3 regions of the Neobacillus sp. B4I6 genome follow, and region 1 is predicted to be linked to each of the others. Evidence: riboswitches for the same ligand, from Rfam matches in the RefSeq annotation. Region 1 holds a riboswitch; each other region holds the start of a gene.
The links. A riboswitch is a leader RNA that binds a small molecule or an ion and turns the genes downstream of it on or off. The one in region 1 is predicted to bind cobalamin.
Positions count from the first base shown of each region.

Region 1 (3,285 bases):
AAATGAAGGGGACTTTATTTCTCTTGCTGAAAAAGCAACCCCGGAGGTCATAAATCTTATGGCCACTCACGGAAGAGGTCTAATCTGTGTTCCTATTGACGAGGCATTAGCTCAAAAGCTCGACTTACATCCAATGGTTTCCAAGAACACGGATCCACATCGAACAGCTTTTACCGTAAGCATTGACCATAAATTTTCTACAACTGGAATTTCTGCATTTGAACGATCAGCAACGGTGTTGAGTATGGTTGACCCGGAATCAAAAGCATCCGATTTTTTAAGACCAGGGCATATGTTTCCGTTGATTGCTAAAAAAGACGGAGTCTTGAGCAGAACGGGGCATACAGAAGCAGCTGTAGACCTTGCAATTTTATGCGGTGCCAAGCCTGCTGGTGTCATTTGTGAAATCATGAATGACGATGGCACGATGGCACGTGTCCCACAGCTGCGCAAAATTGCTGATAAGCTAAACATTAAAATGATTACGATTAAAGATTTAGTAGAATACCGAAGCAACAAGGAAAATTTAGTTAAGCGGGAAGTTTAAAACAAATTTAGGAGGCATACTCATGGGTAATATTTTTGAAGGAAATTTAGTTGGCTCAGGATTAAAAGTTGGAATCGTGGTTGGACGTTTTAATGAATTCATTACAAGTAAACTATTAGGCGGTGCACAGGATGCACTTAAAAGACATGGCGTCAGTGAGACAGACGTAGATATTGCCTGGGTACCAGGTGCATTTGAAATTTCATTAATCGCCCAAAAAATGGCTAATAGCAAAAAATATGATGCTGTTATCACGCTTGGTACGGTCATTCGCGGCTCTACTCCACATTTTGACTTTGTTTGTAATGAAGTGGCAAAAGGTGTTTCCGCAATCAATTTAAGTAGTGGCATTCCTGTTATTTTTGGAGTACTAACCACAGATTCTATTGAACAAGCTATTGAGCGTGCTGGGACAAAGGCTGGTAATAAGGGATGGGATGCCGCTTCGGCTGCAATTGAAATGGCCAATTTGTGCAGAACGATTGAACTTTAAAATTATTGCAAAAATACATGTACAATTCATTTCATCTTTTCTATAATGAATTTAACAAAAAATATTTTTTATAATTAGGTGCTAAAATCTTATTGTAAGATTTTCGGCTTAAAAGAGAAGTTTGGTATAAGCCAACGCGGTCCCGCCACTGTAAATGAGAGCAACCTATATGGTGCCACTGTCGACTAAGATGGGAAGGCATAGGAAGCGATGATCATGAGCCAGGAAACCTGCCTAATTCTTGTGCGCCAATAAACCTACGAGGATGGGACGGTGTTGAAGGCTAGACTCCCTTTACTTATTGCTAGTAACCTGAATCTAATCATACCAACATCTCCATTACATAGTGGAGATGTTTTTTGTTTTTATCCAAGCCATTTTGTTTTTGCACAAGAAGATTTATTTTTTGTTACATAATTTTTATTAACTGAAAGTAGGGAGAAAAATGAAGAAGTTGTATTCATTGCTGTTAGTAGTATTATTGACAGTAGGAGTTTTAGCAGGTTGTGCTGAAAAGAAAGATCAAGTTAACGAAGAGAATAAGTCAAGCGTAGAGAAGAAAACAGCGGAAATTACCTATCCAGTTACACTTACTGATGCTACCAAAACTAAAGTTATCATCGAAAAGAAACCTGAAAAAATTGTTTCACTAATTCCAAGTAATACAGAAATTGCGTTTGCCTTAGGTCTTGACAAAGAAGTGGTGGGCGTGTCTGATTTCGATAATTATCCGGAAGCAGCGACGAAAAAAGAAAAAATCGGCGGGCAGGAAATAAACTTAGAAAAAATCATTTCCTTAAAACCAGATTTAGTACTAGCACATGCATCGTCCGCACATAATTCTAAAGCAGGGCTTCAGCAGCTTAAAGATGCTGGAATTACCGTTTTAGTTGTTAATGATGCGCAAAATTTTGACCAAGTTTATGATTCGATTGATATGATTGGGAAAGCTACCGGTGAAACAGCGAAAGCCAATGAGATGATTACAGGAATGAAGAATAAATTGGCCGATATTAAAGCAAAGGCTGGAGAAATAAAAGAAAAGAAAAAGGTATTAGTTGAAGTTTCGCCCGCTCCAGAAATTTATACACCTGGTAAGAATACCTTTATGGATCAAATGCTTAGTATAATCAATGCAGAAAACATCGCAAATGATCAAGAAGGCTGGATTAAAATTGATCAAGAGGCGATGATTAAACGCAATCCTGATGTAATTCTGACTACCTATGGATACTACGTCAAAAATCCAGCGGAACAAGTTTTAACTAGAAAGGGCTGGGAAACAGTCAACGCTGTAAAAAATAAGCATGTAGTCGATGTCGATTCTGGTCGCGTGACTCGCTCAGGCCCTCGGATCGTTGAAGGAGTAGAAGATCTTGCGAAGGCTGTCTATCCTGAAATTTTTAAATAAAAAGTATTTTTCCTATATGATAGCTGGAATTTTCCTATTCCTATCTATTTTATTAGGTATTTCAATTGGAACAGTTTCGGTTCCAATCTTAACCATTATTAAGATTATCAGTGCGAAAGTATTTGGGGTTATTTCATTGGGGACAATTGACCCTATGTATTCGAGTATTGTCCTAAACATTCGCTTACCTAGAGTGATTTTATCAGGTCTTGTCGGGGCTTCTCTTGCAATTGCAGGGGCAGCCTTTCAAGGACTGTTAAGAAACCCGTTAGCAGATCCTTATACATTGGGTGTATCCTCCGGGGCATCTGTTGGAGCGGTGTTGACACTGTTTTTCCACCTATCAATTCCTTTTATTGGTTCCTTCACATTACCATTGCTAAGTATTCTATTTTCCATTTTAACCATCTTTTTAGTCCTTACTTTCGCCAGTAAAATAGAGCGCTCGATGAGAGTGGAAACGATTATATTAACGGGGATAATTTTTAGTTCCTTTTTAGGAGCAATTATTTCTTTGATGATTGCACTGACTGGGGATGAGCTGCGGCAAATTATCGGCTGGCTATTAGGAAGTGTATCGATGAGAGGATGGGTGTACATAAAGATCATTTTGCCATTTTTTATCATTGGCTCAGGCCTGCTGATTTTTAATGCAAAGGAACTAAACGCCATGTCGTTTGGGGAAGAGCGGGCACAGCATTTAGGGGTCAATGTTCAAAAAAGAAAGCTAATTATTTTAACAGCTGGCTCTATTTTAACAGGAGCTGCGGTTGCGGTGTCAGGCACCATTGGTTTTGTCGGGCTAGTGATTCCTCATTTATCAAGATTATTATG
Region 1 covers NZ_JBNPWB010000002.1:2,749,906-2,753,190, reverse strand. Annotated here, with positions in the region: partial or broken gene ribB (3,4-dihydroxy-2-butanone-4-phosphate synthase) at 1-544, shown strand, start outside; gene ribH (6,7-dimethyl-8-ribityllumazine synthase) at 570-1,040, shown strand; cobalamin riboswitch at 1,100-1,292, shown strand; gene QF028_RS15675 (ABC transporter substrate-binding protein) at 1,486-2,451, shown strand; gene QF028_RS15670 (FecCD family ABC transporter permease) at 2,417-3,285, shown strand, end outside.

Region 2 (3,285 bases), 360 kb from region 1:
TAAAATTGCTTTCAAAATATTTCCTCCCCTTTGTTTGTAAATGCCTAACCTACCAATTGACCGCTAGACTTCTCCCTCTTACTCCCCGCAAACAGCCGCTTCGATTTTAAGGTTTGGTGTGATATCCTGGTACACAAACCCTTGAACCTCTTTGACCCGTTTAAAAAATTTATAGAAACGTTCATTTGGATAGGCCTTTTGTTTGTACTCTTGAACAATCCCCTCTATGACCCCGACAATTTGGTCCGGTCCGATTCCTTCCGCTACGATTTGGCCGGGATGTGCCGATCTTCCTGCTACCTTTGCCCCTAGAAATAAATCAAACGCTCCTTTTCGGTAAACAATGCCAATATCCTCTTTTACAGCTCCGTAGCAGGCCATGCCGCAGCCATTCACGCCAAGTTTCAATTCTTTGGGGAGTTCCATGCCGCCAAGCCTTTCCTGCAGCTCATCGGCATAAGGGATGGAATCCTTCTTTTCTCCGTCACAAAAATCACAGGCTTTTACGGTTAATACGTCGCCAACAGGAGCAATCAAAAAGTTAGCCTCCGTTAGTTTTTCAACAATCTCATCAGGCTTAGAGGTTAAAATTTGCAGCTTCATAAAATGGTCTTGTGTGTATTCCATGACACCTTCTTCTCCGACAATTTCGGAAAGAATGACCATCTGAGTCGCAGTAAATTTTTTATTAGCGACACCAGGGCTGACCGCTACCTCAAAAATAGATTGAAAGTCTTGCTTCACCATTAAACCTTGGGATGGTCCATCGTTCTCGCCAAGGATCATTTGCAAGGCTTCCTCAGCGAGCTCTCTTGGCGACTCTTTCACTGAGGTTGGGGTGACTAGTTCCTTGTTTACCGGTTTTGCATCTTCCATTTGCTCCAGTGCCCATGGTTCGGCTTCCTTTTGCAGACGCTGATGCGGTTTCAACGGCTGTATTGCCTGATTTAATGTATACTTCCGCTGATAACCGCGCGGAGTGATGATCAAGCCGTCGTAGAAAAATGTGGAAGAGTTGCCAATTAAAACGGTGGTTAACATACCAATTTCATGTTCGAGCATCTCTTGTAAATTGGTTAAGACGATCTTTTGACTATCACGGTAAGCACTCTTTACCAATCCTACAGGGGTTTCTGGCGAGCGATATTTTAGTAGAATTTTTTGAGCTTCCATGATCTGCCGTGTTCTTCTCCCGCTTTTTGGATTATATAAAGCAATCACAAAATCAGCTTGAGCGGCCGCTTCGATTCGTTTCTCGATTATGCTCCAAGGTGTCAAATGGTCACTTAAGCTGATTGTACAGGCATCATGCATGACCGGCGCGCCTAATAAAGCAGCACAGGAGTTGATGGCAGAAATGCCAGGGACCACCTCCACTTCTACCCCTGAGTCTTTTTTCCAGCCTTTTTCGATTAGCACTTCGTAAACAAGTCCTGCCATTCCATATACACCGGCATCACCGCTTGAAATGACGGCTACTGTGTAACCGAGTTCGGCCTGTTTCACTGCCTCCTGGGCCCGGCTCACTTCTTCTGTCATTCCTGTGCTGATGATTTGCTTTCCAGCTATTAATCCCTTGATTAAATCAACGTAGGTTTTGTAGCCGATGATGATATCACTTTCTTCGATGGCTTCTTTTGCCCGTCCGGTGATATGTTTTTCATCACCGGGGCCAAAACCAATAACCAATAATTTTCCTTTCACACTATTACGCCACCTTCCAAAATTTCAAACTAGAATCCAGCTACTATCCGCTGTTAAATCTTTTCTTTAACAGCTTTTTGTGCTCCTGCGATGCATTCCGACCCTTCTGGCTGTATGAATCCTTCTTCGGAATATTGATAGATCGCATGCTCCTGAAGGCAATGACCTTCCGCTAGATGACGCTTTACAATCGTAGTTCCCACTTCTGGGGTTACGTTTTTATACCAAGTCCCTGAAGGATAGACGATGGCAACGGGAGCGTCCTTACATCTCCCATTGCATCTCGTTCTTGTTGTATGTATGAGTGAATCTAAGTTTAAATTGGTGATTTCATTCCGAATCGCTTGGGTCGCTTCCTCCCCACCCTTTCTCATACAGCTGCTGCCGTTGCAAATGAAAACATGGTGTTTCGTCCCTTGTAAATTCCAAGTAGTCATGTCACACTCTCCTTTTCGTTTTTTACGTAAAAAAAGCACCCCTATGGACATAGGGGTGCAGAATATATACACACAAAAAAATAGCGGTGTATGTTCAGCACTTCTACCTATGTTCCCGTAGGTTGATTGAGATTATTAGGTAAAGGCAGGTCTCCTGACTTAGGTTCATCATCCATTGCGTCTTCCCGAATTCCTTCAGTGACATTTGCAATGAACTCCCCATACAGTGGCGGGTACCGTGACGGATTTAAACCGTACTTCCCAATTAAGCACATATTCGTGCACCTATCCTAATCTATTCAATTGTTAAAAAGGCTTGTTCCTTCTAAAGCTAAACTATGAGAATTAAAAATGATTTAGAATCATCAAAACGAAAAAATCCGTTCAACATTAGTTGAACGGATAAAACGTCAGCACAAAGAAAGTTAATAAATAATCCTTTTTGTCCAAACGTTCCATCTTCTCAACCCCCGAAGAAATCGAAACTAAAAAAGCTAAGACAGGTCTCCTGACTTGTGTATCTTCCTACTTTAGACCCTTCCCGAATCGTCAATAAATAAACGATCCAGTGGTTTGTCTATTTCGTCCACACTTACAGTTGCGGGGGCAGTTCTGGCCTTTCACCAGATTCCCAATTAAGCCCTAAGGCATCTTAACCAATTGTTAACAAATTCATATGTAATTTTAAGAGATAATAATTATACTAGTCTAACAAATAGAATATATCAAGTGCTTTTTAAATTCCCTTATATTATTTTAGGGGGGCGGCATAGCTATCGGATTGCTGGATACCTACAACAACTTCTTTATTCCCATTCCCTGTATTAATGCCCTATTAGTTATTATTAATCGTGGTGAAAGGAATCGGGTATAAACCAGACAAGGGATTCACCCACCCATTAATAGGAGCCTTTAATGCAGCTCTTTATTAAAATCATTGGTGTCCATCTGCAACCCACCTGTCTTATGATTCTCCATATAGATTTATGTACAAATCCACAGGAGCATTCCAAGATCCTGTCTACATGGGTGTTCAAAAGCATGTCGTAAATAATATTCAAAGGTATCCATTAATTCACGGCCAGCATACGTTACTCCCTCAATCCCCATTTTCTACAAAGATTTGGGGGCTTTTCTTCCGATT
Region 2 covers NZ_JBNPWB010000002.1:2,392,645-2,395,929, forward strand. Annotated here, with positions in the region: gene QF028_RS13810 (sirohydrochlorin chelatase) at 1-15, opposite strand, end outside; gene cobJ (precorrin-3B C(17)-methyltransferase) at 79-1,704, opposite strand; gene QF028_RS13820 ((2Fe-2S) ferredoxin domain-containing protein) at 1,758-2,141, opposite strand; cobalamin riboswitch at 2,269-2,445, opposite strand; cobalamin riboswitch at 2,623-2,811, opposite strand.
Region 2: linked by a shared signal. The riboswitch ahead of QF028_RS13820 ((2Fe-2S) ferredoxin domain-containing protein) and the one ahead of QF028_RS15675 (ABC transporter substrate-binding protein) in region 1 are both predicted to bind cobalamin.

Region 3 (3,285 bases), 2.1 Mb from region 1:
CTGTGCCGCTTCTACTTCCTTCACGGTCATTGGGGCTGTCCACTCGACGTCACCATAAATAATTGGTGGTTTGACACAACGTGAACCATAGGATACAACCCATGCTTTTTCTGTAAAGGCAAAACCTTCTAGCTTTTCTCCAAAGTACTCAACCATATCCGTCCGCTCAAATTCACCATGAACTAAAACATCCAGTCCTATTTCTTCTTGAATTTGAATCCAACGGGCTGTTTCACTTTTTAGAAACGATGCATACTCAGCGTCTGTAATTTCCTTTTTACGCCATGCTGTACGTGTCCGTTTTACTTGATCTGACTGAGGGAAGCTGCCAATCGTTGTGGTTGGATAATCTGGTAAATCTAATGCCTTTTTCTGCAAAGGCTGGCGTTCTTTAAACGTCATTGAACGTGCAAAATGCTCTTGTGTTACTTGTAATACTAGCTCTTTCACACGTGCATTTTTCCTTGCCTTATGCTGGGCTAATGCTTCAGTTGCTATCATACTTTGTGACACGCTCTTATTTCCTGTCCAAGCCTCGTCACGTACGTAAGATGCGATATGTGATAACTCAATTATTTTCTCATCGGCAAATGACAAAGCATTTGTCAGTATGGCATCCAGCTTTGTTTCTGCCTTCGTCGTCACAGGTACATGCTGTAAACTACATGAAGACTGAATCCAAGCTTCTTTTACACCGCTTAATAATAAAACAGCTTTTATATTGAATGCTTTTTCAGCCAAATTTGCCCGCCAAATATCCCGTCCATTTACTATACCAATTCCTAATACTTTATCCTGTGGGAACCCGTGTTTTCGAAGTGAAGCCATATTCTCTTCGGCACCATGTATGAAATCAAGACCAATCCCTTCAACAGGTAATTGAGACAGCTCTTCATACGCTGATAGTCCTTCAAAATAGGTTTGTAACATGATTTGTGCAGCCGGTACTTCTTCTGCTAACTGTTTGTAAATTTCTTGCACTAGTTTTACATCATCTGCTGTTAGTGAAAGGGTTAGTGCTGGTTCTTCCACTTGAATCCACTGTGCCCCAGCATCTACAAGCTGCTGGAATACTTGTGCATATAGCGGTAAAAGTTTCAAAATAAACAATGCTTTCGATTTGGCATCGTATCCTTTGGCTAAGCTAACAAAAGTAAAAGGACCGATCATTGTAGGCTTTGTAATAAGACCTAATTCCTCTTTGGCTTCTACAAAATAATCTAAAATGTAGTTCTTGGTTAATTGTAATGACTTGCCTTCATACTCGGGCACGATGTAGTGATAGTTGGTATTAAACCACTTTGTCATCTCACAAGCCACAACATGGCTTGCCCCACGGGCCATTTCGTAATACGTGGTAAGATCTACTTCATCACCTGTCCACTTATAACGATTTGGAATCAATCCAAACATTGCCGCATGGTCAAGCATACGGTCATAAATGGTAAAATCCCCAACTGTTAGTAACTCTAAGCCTAATGATTGCTGGCGCTTCAAATTATTCAAGCGAGTCGTTTTCATCTCTAAAATAAATTGCTCCTCTGATAACGCACCCTTCCAAAAAGATTCTACACAACGTTTCCACTCCCGATTATCACCAATGTACGGGTATCCAATAGCAGTACTTACTAAATTCATTTTTCATTCCTCCTTTTTTAGATTACAAATTCCCAAATACAAAAAAGCCATCTCCACAAAATGGAAATGGCTCTACAATCAAGTTTAAGTTTTGCTAAAAAACAAGAATAAACATAGCTACTCATAACTCGTTTGTCGTACAAATGAATGTCACCACCTATTTCCACGTAGGTATTTGGTGTGTACTGGAAATTGGCAGGTCTCCTGGCTTATCATCATGGCTCCTCACACCTTCCCATCATTTGACAGTGGTATTTGTGATTCACTCCGATTTACAGTTGCGGGACAGCGACGGAATTACACCGTTCTTCCCTATTAAGCCAAGCCTTAGCTTGGCACCAATTCTTACACGATATGTAATTTTCACTAACTATAGCATATTAATAATTTGAAGTACATAATTTTCTGAAAAGTAGTCAGCATGATGAGAGTTCTCTCGCTCACCTTAGCAATCTCTGATATCACATATCATGGGTTCTATTTTGCATTCGCATCGGGTTGATGAATTCCGAATATATTACCTTCGGTATCAATATAGTATCCTTGCCACGCCATTCCAGGCAGGGCATATTTGGCCATTGCGACCTTGCCGCCATTCTCAATAATTATAGCTTCCGTTACATCGTAATTTTCCACTCCCATTGTACAAGCAAATGCATTCAAAGCTTGGTTTGCTTCCGGTGGAGCACTTTGCCGCTGCATCAAAGCACCATTGATCCCAGGTTCATTCTCTTCGCCAGTCACTGCTCCAAAGTAAGGCATTCCTGCATACTCACTCCAATCTTGAAATGACCATCCGAATACCTCTCCATAAAACTTCTTTGCCCGTTCCATGTCATTGACATGAATTTCGAAATGAACTAATCTTCCCATGATTGCCTCCTAATTAAAAAAGTAATTATATTCGCTTCTAGCAAGTTAGCACTTATGTATATCTTGAAGTTATGATGCTTCATCTTATGATAGCAAAACTAAGGATGAAGCCAACTTTTCAATTTGAGCCAAAGCCTAATATATTTCCTCTTTATTATAGGATAATTGTTGGAATATATTCAATTTTTATAAAAATGAAATAATTTTACTTATTAGTTCCTGTTTGATATTCTTGCCATTTATTGCACGATCTACGACTGATACATAACGTCCACCCTTCTTATTATCGGGCACTCTTGGATTAATCTTTTTAAAATAGGACCTGTCATTGGTTTTGGTCATATCAAGATGTTGCTGGGTTATACATCCTTTATCTTTCTTTTGGTCACTTTGTTTGCTGGGTACTTACGCCACAAGAAAGCATCAGGATTTCGAAAAAAGTCCCACCGAATCATGGCAATGATCTTTACGATTTTTTTCTAGTCCATATGCTTATTCCTATAAAGTAACTTGCTCACATGGACAGCCAGGACATTCAAATACTACTTTAAAACGAATCTCTCTTATCTTTTTAATTAGACGACCAACGACAGAGGAAGATTAGTAATATTAAATAGGATACATGGATTGGTTTTGTCGATAAGATAATAAATGTGTTTTTTAGGGGATAAAAGAAATTCATAAGATTATCTGGAGATGGATTGCAAATTGTTACATATGAAGGTAATTGCTACTATAGAGTTATATGGATACGCAGCAAAATTGAAGAATTTA
Region 3 covers NZ_JBNPWB010000002.1:4,800,124-4,803,408, forward strand. Annotated here, with positions in the region: gene metE (5-methyltetrahydropteroyltriglutamate--homocysteine S-methyltransferase) at 1-1,638, opposite strand, end outside; cobalamin riboswitch at 1,816-1,996, opposite strand; gene QF028_RS25895 (VOC family protein) at 2,116-2,511, opposite strand.
Region 3: linked by a shared signal. The riboswitch ahead of metE (5-methyltetrahydropteroyltriglutamate--homocysteine S-methyltransferase) and the one ahead of QF028_RS15675 (ABC transporter substrate-binding protein) in region 1 are both predicted to bind cobalamin.